DNA from 2 places in the Caulobacter sp. GW821-FHT10A10 genome. Region 1 is predicted to be linked to the other one. Evidence: riboswitches for the same ligand, from Rfam matches in the RefSeq annotation. Region 1 holds a riboswitch; the other holds the start of a gene.
The links. A riboswitch is a leader RNA that binds a small molecule or an ion and turns the genes downstream of it on or off. The one in region 1 is predicted to bind cobalamin.

Region 1 (10,196 bases):
GCCTTGGTCAGCGACTGCGGGGTGCGGATGCCGGCGACGACGTCCTCGCCCTGGGCGTTGATCAGGAACTCGCCGTAGAGGCGGTTGTCGCCGTTCGACGGGTTGCGGGTGAAGGCCACGCCCGTGGCCGAGGTGTCGCCCATGTTGCCGAACACCATCGACTGGATGTTGACGGCCGTGCCCCAGCTTTCGGGGATGTCGTGCATGCGGCGATAGAACTTGGCGCGGTCGTTCATCCAGCTGGCGAACACGGCGCCGACGGCGCCCCACAGCTGCTCCTGGGCGTCCTGCGGGAACGGCTTGCCCAGCTCGTTCTGGACGGCGGCCTTGTAGTCCTTGATGACCGCGGCCCAGTCGTCGGCGGTGAGGCCGGTGTCGACGTGGACGTCCAGGCGGTCCTTATGGTCATCGAGGATTTCCTCGAACATGTGGTGCTCCAGGTCGAGCACGACGTTCGAGTACATCTGGATGAAGCGGCGATAGCTGTCGTAGGCGAAGCGGCGGTCGCCCGACAGCTTGGCCAGACCTTCGACGGTCTCGTCGTTGAGGCCCAGGTTCAGCACGGTGTCCATCATGCCCGGCATAGAGGCGCGGGCGCCCGAGCGCACCGACACCAGCAGCGGGTTGGTCACGTCGCCGAAGCGCTTGCCGGTGATGGCTTCCACCTTGGCGAGGCCAGCGGCGACCTGCCCGGCCAGCTCGGCCGGATACTGCTTGCCGTTGCTGTAATAGTGGACGCAGGCCTCGGTGGTGACCGTAAAGCCGGGCGGAACCGGCAGACCCAGCGACGACATCTCAGCGAGATTCGCGCCCTTGCCTCCGAGGAGGTTCTTCATCGAAGCGTCGCCATCGGCGCCGCCTCCCCCGAACGAATAGACCCAAAGGGACTTCGTCAGCGTCTCAACCGGCATTTTGAATTCACCCTGCGATAAAGTGAAAAAAGGCCGCGCCCTCTATCGGGGTCGTCTCGCCCTGGAACATGACCGCGTTCTTGAATCCCGCAGTGCAATATCCGTGGCCTCCCTAGCATTTTGGCCAAGAACGCGTCCACCTGCGCTTTGCGTTCCCGCAGTTTTGCCAAGAATTCAGCAAATCATTGCCATGACAACGTTGTCTTGATCGCAGTTTGACGGCGCTCGCCATTTCAAAGGCACGAAACGTCGCCACACGGACAATCATGCCGCCTTTTCGGGACTGGCGGACGACCACCGCGCGTCGCCGATTTGGATTGTGATCGCACAGCGGGAGTCGCCGGACGGACTCATGGGGGCCAGCGGGGGGGCGAGCGCCCTGCTCGCTCAGCGCTTCTTGCCGAGCTCGGCGGCGATGTCCTTGGTCATCTTGCCAACCTTGCGGTGGGCGGCGGTCAGCTGGTCGCGGGTGACGCCCCAGCGCTTCATCCAATATTCGACGGCCTGGCGCTCGGAGAGGTCGAGGCGGTCCTTGTCGATGAAGCCACGCTTGTCCTTGAGACCGGCCATCAGCTGTTCCACGGCTTGGAGGAGCCGGCCGCGATACGGTTGGCCTGCTCACGTTGGAAGCGACCGCCGCGCGGCGGCTTGGGACGGGCGGCGATCGCCGCCTGCTTGAGGCGCAGGGCGCGCTGGATCGGGGTCTCGCCCGGCGGGCCGTCGTCGTGGGAGTCGCTCATGGGGGTGAGATTAGCACGGGCCTCGCCCTCCCCCACATCCGTAAACCCCCTGTGAAAGCGGGGACCGAGGTGTTTTATCGTTTAGCGCCCCGCGTTTCAGAAAAAGCCTGGGTCCCCGCTTTCGCGGGGATTTTACGGAGAAGAAGGTCAGCCCTCGATGATGTGCGGCACGAACCGGGCCAGGTTCTTGGTGACCTGGCTGTCGTCCTCGCGGATGCCCATGCCCACGGGCTCGGCCCCGACGATCCAGGCGCCGACCACCGGGTGCTTGCCATCGAAGCTGGGCGGCGGGTGGAAGGCCTGAACGATCGCGCCCTCGGCGCCGTAGCCCTGGTCGAGCACGGGCTCGGCGCCCGCCCCGACGATCTCGACATTGGCGCCCTCGCGCGAGAACAGCGGCTTGCGCACATAGTTCGCGCCGAGGTCGGCGGCGGCCGGGTCGCCCTCGAAATAGGCCTCCAGCAGGTTGGGGTGGCCCTTGTGGCGCTCCCACAGCAGCGGAAGGATCGCCTTATTGGATAGGATCGCCTTCCACGGCGGCTCCAGCCAGCGGACCTTCGCCGTCGTGAGGTTGGCCGCGTAGGGCTCGCGCAGCATGTCTTCCCAGGGATAGAGCTTGAACGCCGCCTGCAGCAGGTAGCCGTCGTTGTCGACGAACTGCCCTTCCTCGTTCAGGCCGATGGCGTCCATGGCCACGAACTTGGGATCCAGCCCCGCCTGGGTGGCGAGGTCTTCGAGGAAGCGCACCGTCTGGCGGTCCTCGACGGCGTCGGCGTCGCTGGCGAAGTGCACGAAGCCGCCCTTGGGGAACAGCACGCCGAAGCGCTCGCGCATGGCCTCGAACAGGCTGTTGAACTGGTCGGTCCCAGCCGGCAGCGCGCCTTGCGCCAGCAGGTCCTCGAGCCACAGCCACTGGAAGGTGGCGGCCTCGAACAGGCTGGTGGGGGTGTCGGCGTTGTACTCGTAGAGCTTGGGCGGACCCGAGCCGTCGTAGCCGAAGTCGAACCGTCCATAGAGGGACGGCTCCTTGGCCCGCCAGGAGGCGGCGACGAAGTCCCAGTGCTCGGGCGGGATCGCCAGCTTCTGCAGGATCTCTTCGCTGGCGACGGCCTCGTCGACGAGATCGAGACACAGATCGTGAAGCTCGGCGGCGGCCGGCTCCAGATCTTCCTCGATCTCGCGCAGGGTGAAGGCGTACGCCGTCCCCTCGTCCCAATAGGCCTGTCCGCCGGTGTGGTGGTAGACGAAGCCGACGGCTTCGGCCTTCTCGCGCCAGTCTGGGCGCGGGGTCAGGGAAAGACGGCGCACGCGGGGTCCTTATTCGGTCTTCGAACCGTCGGTGGACTTCTGCTCGATCTGCAGCGGCGGGGCGGCCGGGGCCAGACGCGCCAGGATGTCGTCGGCCGACGACTGGCCCGGCAGGATGCCGGCCACGCGCAGCTTCTCGTCCAGATCCGCGCCCGTACGGCGATCTTCCAGTTCGCCGGCGGCCTTGATCTTCTCACCGCGGACCATCTGGCGCTCCTTGATACGCGCCAGGCTGTCGGCGGCCGAGCCGAGGGACGCACCCGCGCCCGCGCCGCGGGCGGTGACGGCGGCCTGGGCGCGCTGCACCGACTCGTTGACCTTCACGACCTCGACTTCGCGCTTCAGCGTGTCGATGCGGCGGTCAGTGGCGGCGATGGCGGTGTGGAGCTGATCCTCGGCCTCGCGCATGCCGGCGATCTGCGGCTCCTTCAGCGCGATGTCGCTTTCGAGGTCGGCGATGCGCTGGGCCACCTGGCGGGCCAGGTCCATGTCGCCCTTGGTGACGGCGGCGCGGGCCGAGTTCTCGTACTTGGCGACCTGCTCGCGCAGGCTCTTGACGTCGTTCTCCTGGATGCGCCGACGGGCGACCAGGGTGGCCAGGTTGTCGCGCGCCTTGGCCTGGGCCGTGTCGGCGTCGCGAATCTCCTGGTCGAGGATGCGGATGGCGTTGGCGTCGACGACGGCGGACGTGGCTTCGTGGGCGCCGGCGCGACCCAGGGTGAACAGCTTGCGCCAGATGGACATCGGAGGGCTCCGGGAAACTTCGGTTAGGGTCAGGCGGCGGTGGAGAACGAGGCGCGCAGGTCCGAGGCGGCCTCGATGGCGTTCTCGGCGAGGGTGCGCAACTCGATGACGATATCCTCGATCGAGGTCGTGGTCGAAAGCTCGCCGAACAGCTCGTAGTAGTCGCGGCCGCCGACGGCGCTGATGCCGAAGTTCGACAGCGGCACCAGCTTCTGGGCCTTCAGCAGGAATTCGTTGAAGGCGTGGCGGTCTTCCTGTTCGTCGACGGGCCACAGCAGGGCCGAGGCGGCGACCTGCTGGTCGCTGACGCTGACATAGATCTCGAGGTCGCCCTGCCAGTGCATGGTGACCAGCAGGATCGGGTCGGAGCCTTCCAGCACCCGCACGCTCAGTTCGTCGGCGCCCACGCCGGGCGCTTCGTCCAGGGCCGCCTTCAGGGAGCGGACAGTCCAGGGCGTCTGACTCATCGGGTCGTGATCCTCTTCACGGGCCATCTTGGCCGTTTCATACAAGATGGGAGGTCGAAGGCCAGTCGTCGAGAGCGAGCATGGCCCCTTTTACAGCGCAGGCTGGCGCCGTACATGAGGGAGCGTTCTTTCAGGGACCAACTATGTTCAGTCGCTTATTCGGCCGCAAGGAGCCCGCTCCCGAGTCGGCCCTGCCCGCCATCCGCAACGTGACGCTGGGGCGGACCGTCTGGCTGGACCCTCTGGCCTGGAAGCGCTTCGGCGCCGACAGCAAGTTCCCGCTCGACCACGACACGCTGGAAATCACCGCCCAGGGCCTGGTGGACCTGAAGGACGGCGGCTTCGTGCACCGGTTCTACACCGACGACCACGTGATGTTTCAGGCGGTCTCGGACGACCGCGAGGGCCAGCGCCTGACCGACGTCACCCTGTTCGTCCCCTGGGACAGCGCCTATCCGGGCAGCCGCGCCGATCGCGACGCCTGGGGCAAGCGCCTGCGCGCCCGCACCTTCACGCCCGCCGGCCTGCCCGAGTACCACCGCTTCTGGTTCGGCGAGGACGCCGAGAGCCAGGAGCCCGTGACCTTCTGGGAAGACCTGCACGACGACCGGGACGGGATCCCGGACCGGCGGATCTTCCAGACCTGCATGCTGTTCGCCCGCGACCTGCCGGGCGAGGGCCGCGAACTGCTGCTGGCGATCGAGATGGAGACCGAGGACCGCGAGGTCTCGTTCGAAACCATGATCGGCGTGCCGCTCGAAGTCGGCGAATTCCGCGCCTGAACCACGGTCCATAGGGGAAACTAGAGATGTTCGACGTCCAAGCCTTCGGCGAAAGCGCCCTGGCCTTCCTGGTGGCCTTCGTCGCCGCCGGCGTGTTCACGGTGATCTTCAAGATCGTCTACCAGGCGGTGACGCCCTACAACGAGGCCAAGCTGATCCGCGAGGGCAACGTCGCCGCGGCCATCGCTCTGGGCGGCGCCGTGGTCGGCTATGTGCTGCCGTTGGCGTCCGCGCTCAGCCACACCGTCAGCCTGCTGGAGTTCGCCGCCTGGGCCACCCTGGCCGCCGTCATCCAGATCGCCGCCTTCACCCTGGTGCGGTTCACGGTGCTCAAGGACCTGATCGACCGGATCGAGAAGGCCGAGGTCGCCGCCGGCGTCTACCTGGCCTCGATCTCGCTGGCCGTCGGCCTGCTGAACGCCGCCTGCATGACCTCGTGAGGCCGGACATGAACGCCCATTCCCCCCTGCCCGCTCCCAAGCGCCGCAAGCGCTCCAGCGCCGTGGCGCTGACGGGCCTGATGGCCGGCTCGGCCTTCACCCTGGTCGCGTGCGACGATCCCGGCTCGGCCACCCAGTGGGGCGATCCCCCGGCGGCCGTCTCGGGCAAGAAGGTCGACGCCTCCAGCTTCGCCAATCTCGACGAGTGCAAGGCCTCGGGCGACTTCACCGCCGACCAGTGCCAGACCGCCTATGACGAGGCCCAGAAGGCCAGCGCCGAGAACGCGCCGAAGTTCTCCGACCAGCAGAGCTGCGAGGAGCGCTACGGCGTCGATCAGTGCGTGCCGCGCAGCCAGGCCAACGGCGGCGGCAGCTTCTTCACCCCGCTGCTGACCGGTTTCATCATCGGCCAGGCGCTGGAAGGCATGAACAACCGCGGCTATCGCGGCGCGCCGATGTACCGCGACCGCGACGGCACCTACTACAGCGGCTCTGGCTATCCGGTGTCGCGCGACTACCTGACCGGCCGCAGCCGGGTGCGCACCGACAGCTTCGACGCCCCCTCGCGCTACGAAGCCCCGTCCCGCGTGCAGAGCCGCAGCAGCGTCATCTCGCGCGGCGGCTTCGGCGGCGGCTCGCGCGGCTTCGGCGGTTAGAGGGAACTAGAGGTACGGCGTCTCGCGTTGGTTGCTCGACGACCACGCGAGACGACCGCATGACCGACAAGACCATCACGGGTGTTCCCCAGCCGCGCTGGTGGCAGCGCCACCCCACCCTGGCCTTCTGCGCCGCCTGGGGTCTGGGTCTGGGGTTGTTCGCGACCGCCGTGGCCGTGGGACTTCAGGCCGCCGCCTGAACGCCAGCCCGCTCCATGGCGCGCACGGCCGACAGCAGACGAGCCGGCGTCACAGGCTTTTCGAGCCACTGGTCGGGCTCGACCTGCAGCATGCTCGGATCGCTGGCCGAGACCATCAGCACCGGCGTACCCCGCCCTTCGAGCGAACGGATCAGTTCGGCGCCGGTCATGCGCGGCATGGCGTTGTCGGTGATCAACAGGTCGGGCGCGAAGGCGTCAAAGGCTTCCAGGGCCTCCTGGCCGTCCCGGCTCCAAAGGACCTCGAAACCCGCCTCTTCCAGCAGGACCTCGTAGACGCCGCCAAGCAGCATGTCGTCTTCGGCGATGAGGATCCGTCGCATGGCAGCCCGCCCGTCGAATTAAGTGAATTCGAATGTGTAAACAGGTCTTAACCATGCCTGCGCCCCCGGTGTCAGCGTGCGCAATCGTCGCATAGCCGAAAGTTGAGCAAGCTGGGCGAGAGCGCCGAGAATCACTTCATCCGCAGGCTTAGTCCGGCCACGACCAGTTCGACGGCGTCGGAGGCGGCCGCCAGGGCCTGATGCAGCCGGCCGGCCTCGTCGCGGAACCTGCGGGCCAAGGCGTTGTCGGGCACGACGCCCCAGCCGACCTCGTTGGACACCAGCCAGAGCTCGCCATCGAAGGCGGCGGCGGACGCGACCAGCGCTGCCGCTTCGGTCGAAAGATCTTTTTCCGCCAGCATGAGATTGGTCAACCAAAGGGTCAGGCAATCGACCACCGCCACGCCGCCCGACGGCAGGCCATGCAAGGCGGACACGAGATCGATGGGCGCCTCCAGGGTGATCCAGCCCTCTCCGCGATCGGCCTGGTGACGAGCGATGCGCACCTCCATCTCGGCGTCGAAGGCCTGGGCGGTGACGACCATCACCGGTCGGACGCCGACCGCGGCGGCCTTCGCCTCGGCCGCCCGTTGCGCGAAGGCGCTCTTACCCGAGCGCGCGCCGCCTAGAACCAGGGTCAGTGACAACGGGGAACTCCAGATTGACGGTGTGCGGCGCACCCTATAGTCCAGCCAGCGCGACAGGTTCCTCCCAAAGAGGATGAAAAGGGAACTCGGGTGTGAAACCCGGGCTGCCCCCGCAACTGTAAGCGGCGAGTTCGCGCGTCACATGCCACTGGGTCTGTTCCTCGGAAGAGAGCTGGGAAGGCGACGCGCAGCAACGATGACCCGCGAGCCAGGAGACCTGCCTGTCGCGGTCGTCCTTCGTCCGGCCGGGGTGCGCCGTACGATCGGGTCTTCCCGCATGGCGACGCTTCGGTCCGGGCGTGTTCACGAGAACACGCTCCTTCTTGTCGCGCACGGAGGAATGACATGCGCCCTGTTTCCCTGCTGGCCCTGATGGCCGCAGTTCCCGCCCTGGCCCTGCCGGCCTGCGCCTTCGCGGACACCGCCTCGGCGGTCGACGAAGTGATCGTCACCGCCAGCCGCGCGCCCGAAAAGCAGTCTGAGACGGCGGTCGCCACCACGGTGATCGACGCCGCCAAGCTGGAGAGCGTCCAGGCGGTGATCATCTCGGACGTGCTGGCCCGCACGCCCGGCGTCACCGTGACCCGCAACGGCGGCGTCGGCACCACCACCCAGCTGCGCATCCGCGGGGCCGAGACCGACCAGACCGTCGTGCTGATCGACGGAGTCAAGCTGAACGACCCGTCCTCGACGGGCGGCGGCTACAACTTCGCCAACCTGCTGGCCGGCGACGTCAGCCGCATCGAGGTGCTGCGCGGCCCGCAGTCGACCCTGTGGGGCAGCGAGGCCATCGGCGGCGTGATCAACATGCTGACCAAGACCCCGACCGGCGACCTGGCCACCGACGTCACCGTCGAAGGCGGCTCGCGCGACACCGCCTACGGCCGCGTCGGCGTGGGCGCCGGCGGCGACTGGGGCGGCTGGCGTCTGGCCGGCGGCTACTACACCACCGGCGGCGTCTCGGCCTTCGACAAGGCCTATGGCGGCAAGGAAAAGGACGGCTATCGCAACTACGGCCTGTCGGGCCGCGTCGACCTGAAGCTGACCGACTGGGCGACCCTGGACCTGCGCGCCTACTACGCCGACTCCAAGGCCGACGTGGACGGCTTCCCGGCCCCCGCCTACAGCTTCGCCGACACCAACGAGTACGCCAAGACCAAGGAAATCCTGACCTACAGCGGCGTGCGCATGACGGGCTTCGACGGCGTCCTGGAGAGCCGGGTCGCCCTGGCCTACACCCAGACCGATCGCGACAACTTCGATCCGGACTCAAGCGTTCCCAAGACCTTCGACGCCAAGGGCACCAACGCCCGGCTCGAATACCAAGGCACCTGGACGATCAGCGAGACCCTGCGCGCGGTCTTCGGCGTCGAGAGCGAGCGCTCGTGGTTCCGCACCGCCTCGCCGGCGACCTATGACCCCAACCCGACGCCCGACCGTCACGCGGCCAACCTCGACAGCGCCTACCTGCAACTGCAGGCCAAGCCGGTCGCGGGCCTGACCCTGACCGGCGGCGTGCGCCGCGACGACCACTCGGCCTTCGGCGACGCCACCACGGTGCAGGCCGGCGCGGCCTATACCCCCAACGCCGGCGCGACGGTGTTCCGGATCAACTACGGTGAAGGCTTCAAGGCCCCGTCGCTGTACCAGCTCTACAGCCCCTATGGCCTGACGACGCTGAAGCCGGAAGAAGCCGAGAGCTGGGACCTGGGCGTCGAGCACAGCCTGCTGGACGGCCGCCTGCGCGGTTCGCTGACCTGGTTCACCCGCGACGTGACCAACCAGATCGACTTCGACTCCCTGACCTACCTCTACGCCAACATCGCCAAGGCCAAGACCGACGGCGTCGAGCTGGAAGCCAGCTTCAAGGCCACCGACCGCCTGACCTTCAGCGCCAACTACACGGACATGAAGGCCCAGAACCGTTCGGCCGGCTCGACCTACGGCAAGCGCCTGGCGCGCCGCGCCGACGAGACCGCCACGGTCGAGGCCGACTATGCCTGGACGAACGGCCTGAAGACGGGCGTCAGCGTCCAATCGGTCGGCGACAGCTTCGACAACGCGACCAACACCCGCGTGCTGAAGGGCTACACCCTGGTCGATCTGCGCGCCTCCTACCCGGTGAAGGAGGGCTTCGAGGTCTATGGCCGCGTCGAGAACCTGTTCGACGAGGACTACGAGACCATCTACCGCTACGGCTCGCTGGGCCGCGGCGCCTTCGTCGGCCTGCGGGCGAAGTTCTGATGAGCGGTTCGCCGTCGTCCCTTTCCGGACACGGCGGCCGCCTGGCGGCGGCGCGGGCGCGTTTTCCGGATGCGCCCGCGCCTTGGCTGGACCTGTCGACGGGGATCAATCCCCGCCCCTATCCGGTTCCCCCCCAGGCCTTCGAGGACTGGGGCCGCCTGCCCGATCCGGCCGACCTGGCCAAGCTCGAAGCCGTCGCGGCGAAGGCCTTCGGCGTGGACGACCCCGCCCGGGTGGTCGCCGTGCCCGGCAGCGAGACGGCGATCCGCCTGCTGCCCAAGATCCTGCCACGAGGTCGGGTCAGCCTGCCGGTTCCCACCTATTCCAGCCATCCGCTGGCCTGGCGGCGTGTCGGTTCCGAGGTCGTGGCCGATCCGGACGAGGCCGACCTCTGCGTGGTGGTGAACCCCAACAATCCCGACGGCCGCAACCTTGCGCCCGAGGCGGTGCTGGCGCTGGGCCAGCGCGGCGCGGTGGTCGACGAGGCGTTCGTCGAGTGCGAGCCGTCGCTGTCGGTCGCAGCCTTCGCCGGCGCGCCCGGCCATGAGCGGCTGATCGTGCTGCGCTCATTCGGCAAGTTCTACGGTCTGGCGGGCCTGCGACTGGGCTTCGTGATCGCCCGACCCGCCCTCGCCCGCCGCCTGCGCGAGACGCTGGGCGAATGGCCCCTCTCCGCCCCCGCCCTTGCGGCGGGCCTAGCGGCCTATCCCGACACC
Region 2 (10,196 bases), on a different contig from region 1:
CCGAGAAGTCGGAGGTCACGAAGGCGTGGATCAGGGCGGCGAAGGCGCACACCAGGGCCGCGAAGGTCGCCACGGCCGCGCCGCGTCCCGCCCCCGCCAGCGCGCCCGACCGCCTCAGCGCCCCGGCGGCGGAAAGACCGCTCTGGGCGACCGACAGCACCAGGGCCAGGACCAGGGCGAACGCGCCGAACTCGACGATCATCTGGCGGTCTTTCCCTCACCGTAGGACGGCGGGGGAGCCCCCTCGCCGCGCCACTCGCCTTGCTCCTTGATGGCCTTGGCCACCTCGCGCGGCATGTAGCGCTCGTCGTGCTTGGCCAGCACCTGCTTGGCGACGAACACGCCGCTTTCGTCGAACGATCCGGAGGCGACGATCCCCTGCCCCTCGCGGAACAGGTCGGGCAGGTCGCCCTGGTAGCGCACCTTGCTGGTCGCCTTCTGGTCGGCGACGACGAACTCCACCAGGCCGTTTGGGTGCTTGACCACGCTGCCGGCCTGGACCAGCCCGCCCAGCTGCACCTTGCGGCCGGCCGGCACGTGGGCCTCCTGGGCCTGGGCCGGGGTGTAGAACAGCGAGATCGAGTCCCGCATGCCGTACAGCGCCAGGCCCGCCGCCAGGGCGGCGACCGGCGCGATCGCTAGCAGGATGGTCAGGCGTCGGCGCACCTTGCGGGACTTGGGCAGGAAGCTCATCGGGGGCTCGAAGCGGGCGGCGTGTCAGCGGCCTGGCGCAGGGCGGCCAGCACGCGCGGCTGGTCCTTGAAGCGCTCGGTCGCGGTCTTCAGGGCCGCGTCACGACGAGCCGTGTCGCCCAGCACGCCATAGGCGCGGACCAGCCGCACCCAGCCGTCGGCGTTGTCGGGATCGGCGGCCAGCTTGGCGGCCAGACTGTCGACCATGCCCTGGATCATCTCGGGCGTGACGCCGCCATCGGCGGCAGCCTGGGCGGCCTGCGAATTCGGTTCGACCAGCCGGCCGGCCTTGGCCGTGCGGTCGATCTCGCCGGCCAGGATCGCGCGGCGCTCGTCGGCCGGCGGCAGCGAGGCCAGCAGGGCGCGCCAGCCGGCCAGGCCCTCGTCCAGCTTGCCGTCGGCGATCAGGGCCTTGGACAGGTGATAGCGGGCGGAAAGGTCGGCGGGGTCGCGCTTCAGGGCCTCGGCGAAGGCCATGCGAGCGTCGGGGCCGACCTGGCCGTTGTCGCCGGCCACGAAGGTCTCGCCCAGCGCCGTCCACAGGTCGGCGCGCTGCGGGGCCAGGCGCACGGCGCGGCGCAGGGCCTCGCCCGCGCCCACGGCGTCGCCGCCGGCGATGCGCACCAGGGCGAGGTTGCGATAGAGCTCGGGATCGTTGGGCCGGGTCTTGGCCGCCTGCTCCAGCACCGCGGCGATGCGCGGCGGGTCCAGCATCGACGGATCGCTCGACTTCCACTCGGCCACCCGGCGGGCGAAGGGCTGATCGGCCGCGCCCGGCGCGCCCACCACCACGTAGACCACCACGGCCGACAGCGCCGCGAGCGCGGCCACGGCCACCACCGCGCGGCGCGGACCTTTCCCGTCCTGGGGCCAGTCGGCCGCGCCCTGGTCGGCGGCGGCCAGCAGCCGACGGCCGGCCTCGGCGCGGGCGGCCTTCAGCTCGCCCTCCGCCAGCAGGCCGCGCTCGGCCAGGTCGTCGATCTCGGAAAGCTGCCGGCGATGGACGGCCAGGGCCGGGTCGTCGCCAACGGGCGCGAGCCCGTGCGCGGCGCCCCGCAGCACCAGGGCGGCGGCGGCGGCGGACAGACCCGCGGCGCCAATCCAAAAAAATATCATGGCCAGAAACCGATCATGGTTCGCTGTTAGCCGCAGATCGATCCGCGCGTCAGTGAAAAAAACACGTAAGGCCCAGATTGCGCCGCAGCGCCCGCCGAGTCCTGGCTCGACCTCAGAGGCCTAGGATCTGACCAGTCCCCCCAAAGCTGCCTCCCTCGCCCTTCTGGCGAGGGCCCATGCCGGCGATCGCTCAGACCTCGACCAGCCTCGAAAGGTCTGAGCGGCTGAACGATGGATCCTGGGCACAAGGCCCAGGAAGGCGACCGGAGGGGTGTCCAAGCCGAGGGCTTAAAACGGTGGATCCCACCGTCCCAAGAGCCGTGAAGACGCTGTGCGCGCCTAAGCCGCCATCGCCGCCACGGCCCGTCGGCGGACGATCTCGGCGGTCTTCTCGTCGCGGGTGTGGGCGATGTAGGCCGCGGCGATCTCGAGATAGGCGCGGGCCACCTGCGGGTCGCCGCCCTCGCCGGTGCGGGCCACGTGCAGGCTGTCCTCGATGTACTGGTCCAGCCGCTGGTTCAGCTTCTCCAGCACCTTGGCGCGGGTCGAGCCGTAGCCGGCCTGGGCCGCGCAGGGACGCAGGTCCTCGATGAACGCCAGGGCCGAGGTCGCGCGGCGCACCAGGATCGCGTCCGGGGCTTCCTCCAGCTTCGGCACGCCCTTGCCGCCGCCCATCTTGCCCATCATCGAGATCGGCCGCAGCGGCAGGGCCAGGCCCAGCTCCTTGTCGGCGGCGTTCATCCGCGTCTCGGCCGCCTGGGCCGCGGCCTGCTTGAACTTGGCCAGGCGCTTGCCCCACGGGCCGTCCTTGGCCACGTCCACCGCCTGCTCGAACTCGGTCAGCTGGTGGGCGATGCGCTGGGCCGAGGCCGCCGCCGAGCGACCCGAGGCCTCGCCGCCGTCCAGGTCGAAACCGCGCACGTGCTCGATGCTGGCCTCGATGTCGGCCAGCATCCGCTCGCCGAATTCCTTGACCTCCGACGAGGCCAGATAGCGGTCGTTGGGACGGTCCATCACCGCCGAGATCACCCGCAGGATCCGCCAGGGCTCGGGCAGGTGGGCCGCCAGCATCTCGAACATCCGCGGACCGGCGTCGTCGCTGATCGCGCAGGCGTCGCGATAGGCCAGGCGCGCGGCCGCCGCGCGCTCGCCGCTCATCCGGCTGACCCATTCCGACAGCCGCGGCAGGGCGTTGCGGACGATCACCGACAGGTCGAGATAGTCGGCCAGTTCGTCGGCGTCGCAGATCTGGGCGATGGCGATGTATTCGGGCCGCTCGGCCGCGCGCAGGCCGCGGGCGGCGATCTTGCACAGCTCGTTGAAGACGTCGGGCGCGCCGTTGTCGAGATCCCAGGGATTGCAGCGCGCCGCGCCCTCGGCGACCTGGCGCGGGGCCTCGACCTTCAGCGCCTTCCACAGCAGGGCCAGCGCCCGGCGCGGGAACTGCGGCAGGTCCTCGGCGCGCGGCTGGCACAGCGGCGCGATGGGGGAAAGGATGGTGTTGCGGACGTAGCGATCGGCGGTCTCATCCTCGACCATGGCCCGCACGGTCGCCAGCGCCCCCTGCCCGCCGGCGTTGGCCAGGGCGAGCTCGAGACTGCGCAGAGCCGCATCGGGCGCGGTCTCGACCAGCGTCCGGATGATCTGCAGTTTGTGCGCGGCGATTGCGGGCATCGATCTCCGCCGGGGACGGTACATGTCCAGGCAGCGTCAACCATGTTGCCAACGAGGTTAAGACTTTCCGAAACCGCTGCTTTTTCAACGCCGCAAGGCAAGGCGAAGTGTCGCGGCGCCGAAAGCTCCACCTTGACGACAGCACGCTATCGCCAGAGTGGCGCGCGGTAGCGTTAACCCTCCGCGCGCGGCAGCGACAGCACCACCCGCAGGCCGCCGAGCGGCGAATCGTCCAGGGTCACCGAGCCGCCATAGGCCCGCGCCAGTTCGTCGACGATCGACAGGCCAAGCCCGGTGCCCGGCGTGTGCTCGTCCATCCGCTGGCCGCGCTTCAGCGCCTGGGCCCGCTGCTCGGCCGGAATGCCCGGACCGTCGTCGTCGACGGTCAGCAGCATGCGGCCCTCGCCGTCCGCCTTGGCCTCGGCGCGGATGCGGGCCTTCGACCACTTGCCGGCGTTCTCCATGACGTTGCCGGCCAGCTCCATGAAGTCCTGCCGCTCGCCCTGGAAGCACAGGTCCTCCGGACAGCGCCAGTCGATCTCCACGCCCCGCCCGTCGTTCTTGTCCTGGAAGATCCGCTCCAGAGTCACGGCCAGTTCGTCGAGGATCGGCTCCACCGGCGTGCGCTCGCCGCTGGTCTGCGAGCGCGCCGCCGCCCGCGCCCGGCGCAGGTGGTGGTCGACCTGCTCGCGCATGGTCTGGGCCTGGCGCTCGACGACTTCCGCCAGCGCCCCGCCCTGCTGGCTGGCCTCGGTCAGCATCACCGACAGCGGCGTCTTCAGGGCGTGGGCCAGATTGCCGACGTGGGTGCGCTGGCGCTCGACGACTTCCTGGTTGTGCGCCAAGAGGCCGTTCAGCTCGCCGGCCAGCGGCTCCAGCTCCTCCGGATAGGGTCCGACCAGCCTTTCGGCTTTGCCGCTGCGCACCCCCGCGATCTCGCGACGCAGGCGGAAGATCGGCTGCAGGCCAAAGCGCACCTGGAAGACGATGGCCACGATCAGGCCCACGCCCAGCAGCAGCAGCGCGAAGGCGGTGATCCTGCCGAAGCGGTCGGCGTCGTCGTCGATGGGCGAGCGGTCCTCGGCGGCGATGAACACCACCGGATCGGGATGCCCCGGCAGCCGCGTCAGGATCGCCGCCGCCCGCAGCGGCTTGTCCTGCGGCCCGCGCATGTCGAAGTAGAGGGTCTTGCCGGGATCGGCGGTCAGCCGGTCGATCTGGGCGGTGGACAGCATCAGGTCGCTGTCGAACAGCGAGCGCGAACGCTCGATCGCCGAAAGCCCGCCGCCGCTCTTCTGGGCGAAGATCGCCCAGTAGCGGCCGGAATAGGCCCGGGTGGCGCGGATGTCGGTCAGGAACGGCGCCTTGACCACCCCGTCCTCCACCGTCGAGCCGGCATAGAGGTCGTCGGTCAGCACCGCCAGCGACTGGTCGAAGCGGCGGATGGCGGCGTCGCGGAACTGGGCGGTCAGGAAGGCCCCGGCCGCCAACAGCACGAACAGCGTCCAGATCGCCGCCAGCAGCACCAGCCGCCGGACGAGCGAGCGCTTGCGGAAGTCGAGCATCAAGCCTCGCCCCCGCGCGCGGTCACCCCGCCGTCTCGCCTTCCAGCGGGATCAGGCGGTAGCCGAGGCCTCGCACCGTCTCGATGCGGTCGGCGCCCAGCTTCTTGCGCAGCCGGCCGATGAACACCTCGATGGTGTTGCTGTCGCGGTCGAAGTCCTGGTCGTACAGGTGCTCGACCAGCTCGGTGCGGCCGATCACCCGGCCCTGGTGCATCATCATGTAGTGCAGCAGGCGGTATTCCAGCGAGGTCAGACGCAGCGGCTCGCCGTTGACGCTGGCCCGCGCCGCGCGCGGGTCCAGGCGCAGGCCGCCGCAGGTCAGGCTCGGCGCGGCGTGGCCGGCCGAGCGCCGCAGCAGCGCCCGCAGGCGCGCCAGCAGCTCTTCGGTGTGGAAGGGCTTGGTCAGATAGTCGTCGGCCCCGGCGTCGAAGCCGGCGACCTTCTCGCTCCAGGCGCCCCGGGCGGTCAGGATCAGCACGGGCGTTGCGACATTGCCGCGCCGCCAGCGCTCCAGCACCGACACCCCGTCCACCTTGGGCAGGCCAAGGTCCAGGATCACGGCGTCATAGGGCTCGGTCTCGCCCAGGAACTGGGCCTCCTCGCCGTCGGCGGCGTGGTCGACGGCGTAGCCCGCGTCGGAGAGGGCCAGCTTCAGCTGGCGCGACAGGTCGGGATCGTCTTCGACGAGCAGGATGCGCATGTGTCGGGGAACTCCCTAGAGCCTGTCCGGTTCGGACTGTCCCGTCCGAACCGGATAAACAGGCTCGCAAGCAAAAGGTAGAGCGTGACGGACGCCGAAATCGCTCATGGTCTCAGCGGTCACGCCCTACCCGCCGCTGAGGATGCGGCCGCTCTCGGCGTCGACGATGAAGTCGATGCGGCGACCGTCCGTGGTCGCCCAGCGGATGCGGTAGTTGCGCCCCTCCAGGCCTGCGTCGAGCAGACGGCCGGGGGTGCGGCGGGCGATGTTGTCGATGACCGCGCTCAGCGGCACCAGGCGGCCCGACTGCACGCCGCCACGCGCCTGGTCCTGCCGGGCGCGCCAGTCGGCGCCCAGCGAGTCCGGGCCGCGCTGGGCCAGAGCCGCGCCCGGGAGGGCGGCGACGATGGCGGCTGCGGCGAGTATGGCGCGGATCGGCTTCATGTCGTCCGGTTTAGAGGAGCACGGCTGAATGGAGACTGAACGCGGGGTTTATGAACGGTGTGCGACGTCCTGTCACGGTCCAAGCCCCGCCGCGCCCACAATCGGAGATCACATAAAGATATCTTTATGTTCTTGTTGACAGTACCGGCCGACCCAGGCTTGATAAGCGGGTCGTGGTCTGCGGACGTTTTGCGTCCAAAGCTAAGAGGGAAGCCGGTGTGAAACCGGCGCTGCCCCCGCAACTGTAAGCGGCGAGCGGCCGTCCGATACGTGTCACTGATGCGCCGAACTCGACTCGGTGGCGCATCGGGAAGGCCAGGACGGCGGCGTCGACCCGCGAGCCAGGAGACCTGCCTCGACAGATAACGTCCTCCGGCGGGGTGCCCGGTCTGGTCGCTAGCTCCAGGCGCGGGTCGGCCAGCCCGTTCGCGCGCCCGTGCCTGCGCCCCGTCCAGCCTCCGTCACCATCGAGACAGAGGCTAGTAAATGACCGTCACCGTCGCCGCCCTCGGCTTTCCCCGCATCGGCCCGCAGCGCCGCCTGAAGACCGCCCTCGAAGCCCACTGGGCCGGCCGCCTAGACGCCGAGGGGCTGGAGACCGAAGCCGCCGCCCTGCGCGCTCTCGCCTGGCGCCGCCAGGCCGATCTCGGCGTCGACCACGTCCCCAGCGGCGACTTCTCGCTCTACGACCACGTGCTCGACACCGCCGTCATGGTCGGCGCGATCCCGGCCGCCTACGGCTGGACCGGCGGCCCCGTGGACCTGCCGCTCTACTTCGCCATGGCGCGCGGTACGCAAGGGCGCGAGACCTGCGACCACGGCTGCTCGCACGACGTTGGAACCGGCCTGCCGGCGCTCGAGATGACCAAGTGGTTCGACACCAACTACCACTACCTCGCGCCTGAACTCGCCCCCGGCCAGGCCTTCGCCCTGACCTCCACAAAGGTCGTCGACCAGTTCCTCGAGGCCAAGGCGCAGGGAATCCACACCCGCCCGGTCATCCTCGGCCCCGTCACCTTCCTGAAGCTCGCCAAGACGAAAGACCGCCACTTCCAGCCGCTGTCGCTGCTGTCGGCCCTGCTGCCGGTCTACGCCGAGCTGCTCCAGCGCCTGGCCGCCGCCGGCGCCGACTGGGTGCAGATCGACGAGCCCTGCCTGGCCCTCGACCTCACCGACTTCGAGCGCGCCGAGATCCGCCGCGCCTACGGCGCCCTGGCCCACGCCGCCCCGCGCATCAGCATTCTTCTCGCCAGCTATTTCGGGACCTACGGCGACAATCTCGCCACCGCCGCCAACCTGCCGGTCGAGGGGCTGCACCTGGATCTGGTCCGCGCGCCCGGCGACCTGGACGCCGTCCTCGCCCTGGCCCGCGACAGCCTCGTCCTGTCGCTCGGCGTCGTCGACGGCCGCAACGTCTGGCGCGCCGACCTCGAGGCCATCCTCGACCGCGTCGAGCCCGTCGTCTCCGCCCGTGGCCCCGACCGCGTGATCCTGGCCCCGTCCTGCTCGCTGCTGCACACCCCGCTCGACCTCTCGATCGAGACCGGCCTCGACCCGCAAGTCAGCCAGTGGCTGGCCTTCGCCGTCCAGAAGCTGGAGGAGTTGGCGATCCTCGCCAAGGCCCTGAACCACGGCCGCGCCGCCGTCCGAGCTGAACTCGCCGCCGCCAGCGCCGCCGTCGCCTCGCGCCGCACCTCGCCGCTGATCCACGACGCCGCCGTCCAGGCCCGCGCCAGCGCCCTCACCCCGGCCGACGCCGCCCGCGCCACGCCCTTCGCCGAGCGCATCGCCCTGCAGCAGGCCAGGCTCTCCCTGCCGCCCCTGCCGACCACCACCATCGGCTCGTTCCCCCAGACCGCCGCCGTCCGAGCGGCCCGCGCGGCCCACGCCAAGGGCCAGCTGCCCGACGCCGACTACCAGGCCTTCCTGCGCGCCGAGACCGCCCGCGCGGTGGCCTGGCAGCAGGAGATCGGCCTCGACGTGCTGGTCCACGGCGAGTTCGAGCGCAACGACATGGTGCAGTATTTCGGCGAGCGCCTGACCGGCTTCACTTTCACCAAGCACGCCTGGGTGCAGTCCTACGGCTCGCGCTGCGTGCGCCCGCCGATCCTCTACGGCGACGTCTCGCGCCCCGCGCCCATGACGGTCGAGTGGTGGGCCTACGCCCAATCCCTCACCGCCCGGCCGATGAAGGGCATGCTGACCGGCCCGGTCACCATCCTGCAATGGTCGTTCGTCCGCGACGACATCCCCCGCTCTGAGACCTGCCGTCAGATTGCTCTGGCCGTCCGCGACGAGGTCGTCGACCTCGAAGCCGCCGGCGCGAAGATCATCCAGATCGACGAGGCCGCCCTGCGCGAGGGCTTGCCCCTGCGCCGCGGCGACTGGGACGGCTATCTGGCCTGGGCCGTCGAGGCCTTCCGCATCGCCGCCTCGGGCGTGCGTCCCGAGACCCAGGTCCACACCCACATGTGCTATTCGGAGTTCAACGACATCATCGCCGCCATCGGCGCCATGGACGCCGACGTCATCTCCATCGAGACCGCCCGCTCGAAGATGGAACTGCTCGACGCCTTCGAGGCCTACGCCTACCCGGCCCAGATCGGCCCCGGCGTCTACGACATCCACGCCCCCCGCAGCCCGGGCGCGCCCGAGATGCTCGACCTCCTCGAAAAAGCCGGCCAGCGGCTCTCGTCGTCGCAGCTCTGGGTCAACCCCGACTGCGGCCTGAAGACCCGTCGCTGGGAGGAAGTGGAACCGGCCCTGGCCAACATGGTCGCGGCGGCCAAGGCGGCGCGGGCGCAACTCTGATCCCTCTCCCCTTGCGGGAGAGGGAGGGGTCCATGCGCAGCATGGGAGGGTGAGGGGTCTCTCAAACGCAAAACGCCGCGACAGCCGATCAGCTGTCGCGGCGTCCAAAATCTGAGAAACCCCTCATCCGTCGGCTTCGCCGCCACCTTCTCCCGCAAGGGGAGAAGGACCGCGCGGCGTCGCCTCCCCCTCCGTCAGGCCCGGCGCGTGCAGCCAAGAGTGCAGCCGCCCGTCGTGACGGTGCGCCAGCACCAGCGCCTCGCGGAACATCAGCCGCAGGGCGCGGTTGGTCAGGGGTTGCTCGCGCCGCAGGAACAGCATCTCGCGCTCGATGTCGGCGCGGGCGATCCGCCAGCCTTCGACCTGCGTCAGCACCGCGATCGCGTCGGCGGGCAGATCGAGCCGCACCTCCACCGTGTGCGGCCTTCGCCGGTCCAGGCCGTGCGACGCGCGGAAGCACCAGAACAGCGACCGGGCGCGCCAGACGTTCAGGATCCTGGCGCGCAGCTCCGGAGGATAGAGGAACGGATCCAGCCCCTACCGCCGCTTCGGCGTATAGGGCTTCTGATCCCGCCAGGCCTGGGCGAACTTCTCCAGGTCCTCGTCGATGGTCTCGGGCAGAGTGACGACGAGGCGGGCGTAGAGGTCGCCGCGGTGGCCCTTGGCGTCGGCCAGGCCCCGGCCCTTCAGCCGCAGCTTCGAACCGCTGTTGGCGCCCTTGGGGACGGTGACGTTCACCGGGCCGTCGGGCGTCGGGGCCTCGACCTTGCCGCCCAGCACCGCGTCGGGGATCGAGACGGGCAGGTCCATGACCAGGTGCTCGCCTTCGCGGCGATAGATCGGGTGGGCCTTGACCGCCAGTTCGATCAGGGCGTCGCCCGGGCCGCCGCGCCCCGGGCTGCCCTGGCCCTTCAGGCGCAGGGTCTGGCCTTCCTGGGCGCCGGTCGGGATCGTCACGTCGATCGTGCGGCCGTCGGAGAAGGCCACGCGCTTCTTGCCGCCCTTGATCGCCTCTTCCAGGTCGATCTCCAGCTTGGCGCGCACGTCGGCGCCCTTGGCCGAGAAGCCGCCGCCGAAACCGCCGCCGCCGCGATTGCGGCCCAGGATGTCGCCGAACAGGTCGTTGAGGTCGACCTCGGGGCCCTCGCCGCCGCGCCCGAAGCCGCCGCCACGGTTGAAGCCGCCGCCGAACGG

Region 2: linked by a shared signal. The riboswitch ahead of metE (5-methyltetrahydropteroyltriglutamate--homocysteine S-methyltransferase) and the one ahead of AC07NS_RS12685 (TonB-dependent receptor plug domain-containing protein) in region 1 are both predicted to bind cobalamin.

What each region holds. Positions count from the first base shown of each region.
Region 1 is NZ_JBWKNV010000004.1:102,614-112,809, forward strand. It holds gene ppdK (pyruvate, phosphate dikinase) at 1-911, opposite strand, end outside; gene AC07NS_RS12630 (DUF3606 domain-containing protein) at 1,299-1,481, opposite strand; gene AC07NS_RS12635 (hypothetical protein) at 1,481-1,651, opposite strand; gene AC07NS_RS12640 (glutathionylspermidine synthase family protein) at 1,799-2,959, opposite strand; gene AC07NS_RS12645 (PspA/IM30 family protein) at 2,969-3,703, opposite strand; gene AC07NS_RS12650 (YjfI family protein) at 3,733-4,170, opposite strand; gene AC07NS_RS12655 (YjfK family protein) at 4,314-4,952, shown strand; gene AC07NS_RS12660 (DUF350 domain-containing protein) at 4,979-5,392, shown strand; gene AC07NS_RS12665 (DUF1190 domain-containing protein) at 5,401-6,048, shown strand; gene AC07NS_RS12670 (hypothetical protein) at 6,108-6,248, shown strand; gene AC07NS_RS12675 (response regulator transcription factor) at 6,233-6,589, opposite strand; gene cobU (bifunctional adenosylcobinamide kinase/adenosylcobinamide-phosphate guanylyltransferase) at 6,721-7,236, opposite strand; cobalamin riboswitch at 7,275-7,475, shown strand; gene AC07NS_RS12685 (TonB-dependent receptor plug domain-containing protein) at 7,582-9,480, shown strand; gene cobD (threonine-phosphate decarboxylase CobD) at 9,480-10,196, shown strand, end outside.
Region 2 is NZ_JBWKNV010000001.1:467,744-477,939, forward strand. It holds gene AC07NS_RS02250 (heme lyase CcmF/NrfE family subunit) at 1-202, opposite strand, end outside; gene ccmE (cytochrome c maturation protein CcmE) at 199-693, opposite strand; gene ccmI (c-type cytochrome biogenesis protein CcmI) at 690-1,808, opposite strand; gene AC07NS_RS02265 (hypothetical protein) at 2,148-3,482, opposite strand; gene AC07NS_RS02270 (sensor histidine kinase) at 3,656-5,047, opposite strand; gene AC07NS_RS02275 (response regulator transcription factor) at 5,070-5,747, opposite strand; gene AC07NS_RS02280 (PepSY domain-containing protein) at 5,874-6,191, opposite strand; cobalamin riboswitch at 6,349-6,563, shown strand; gene metE (5-methyltetrahydropteroyltriglutamate--homocysteine S-methyltransferase) at 6,678-9,002, shown strand; gene AC07NS_RS02290 (hypothetical protein) at 9,126-9,410, opposite strand; gene AC07NS_RS02295 (DnaJ C-terminal domain-containing protein) at 9,540-10,196, opposite strand, start outside.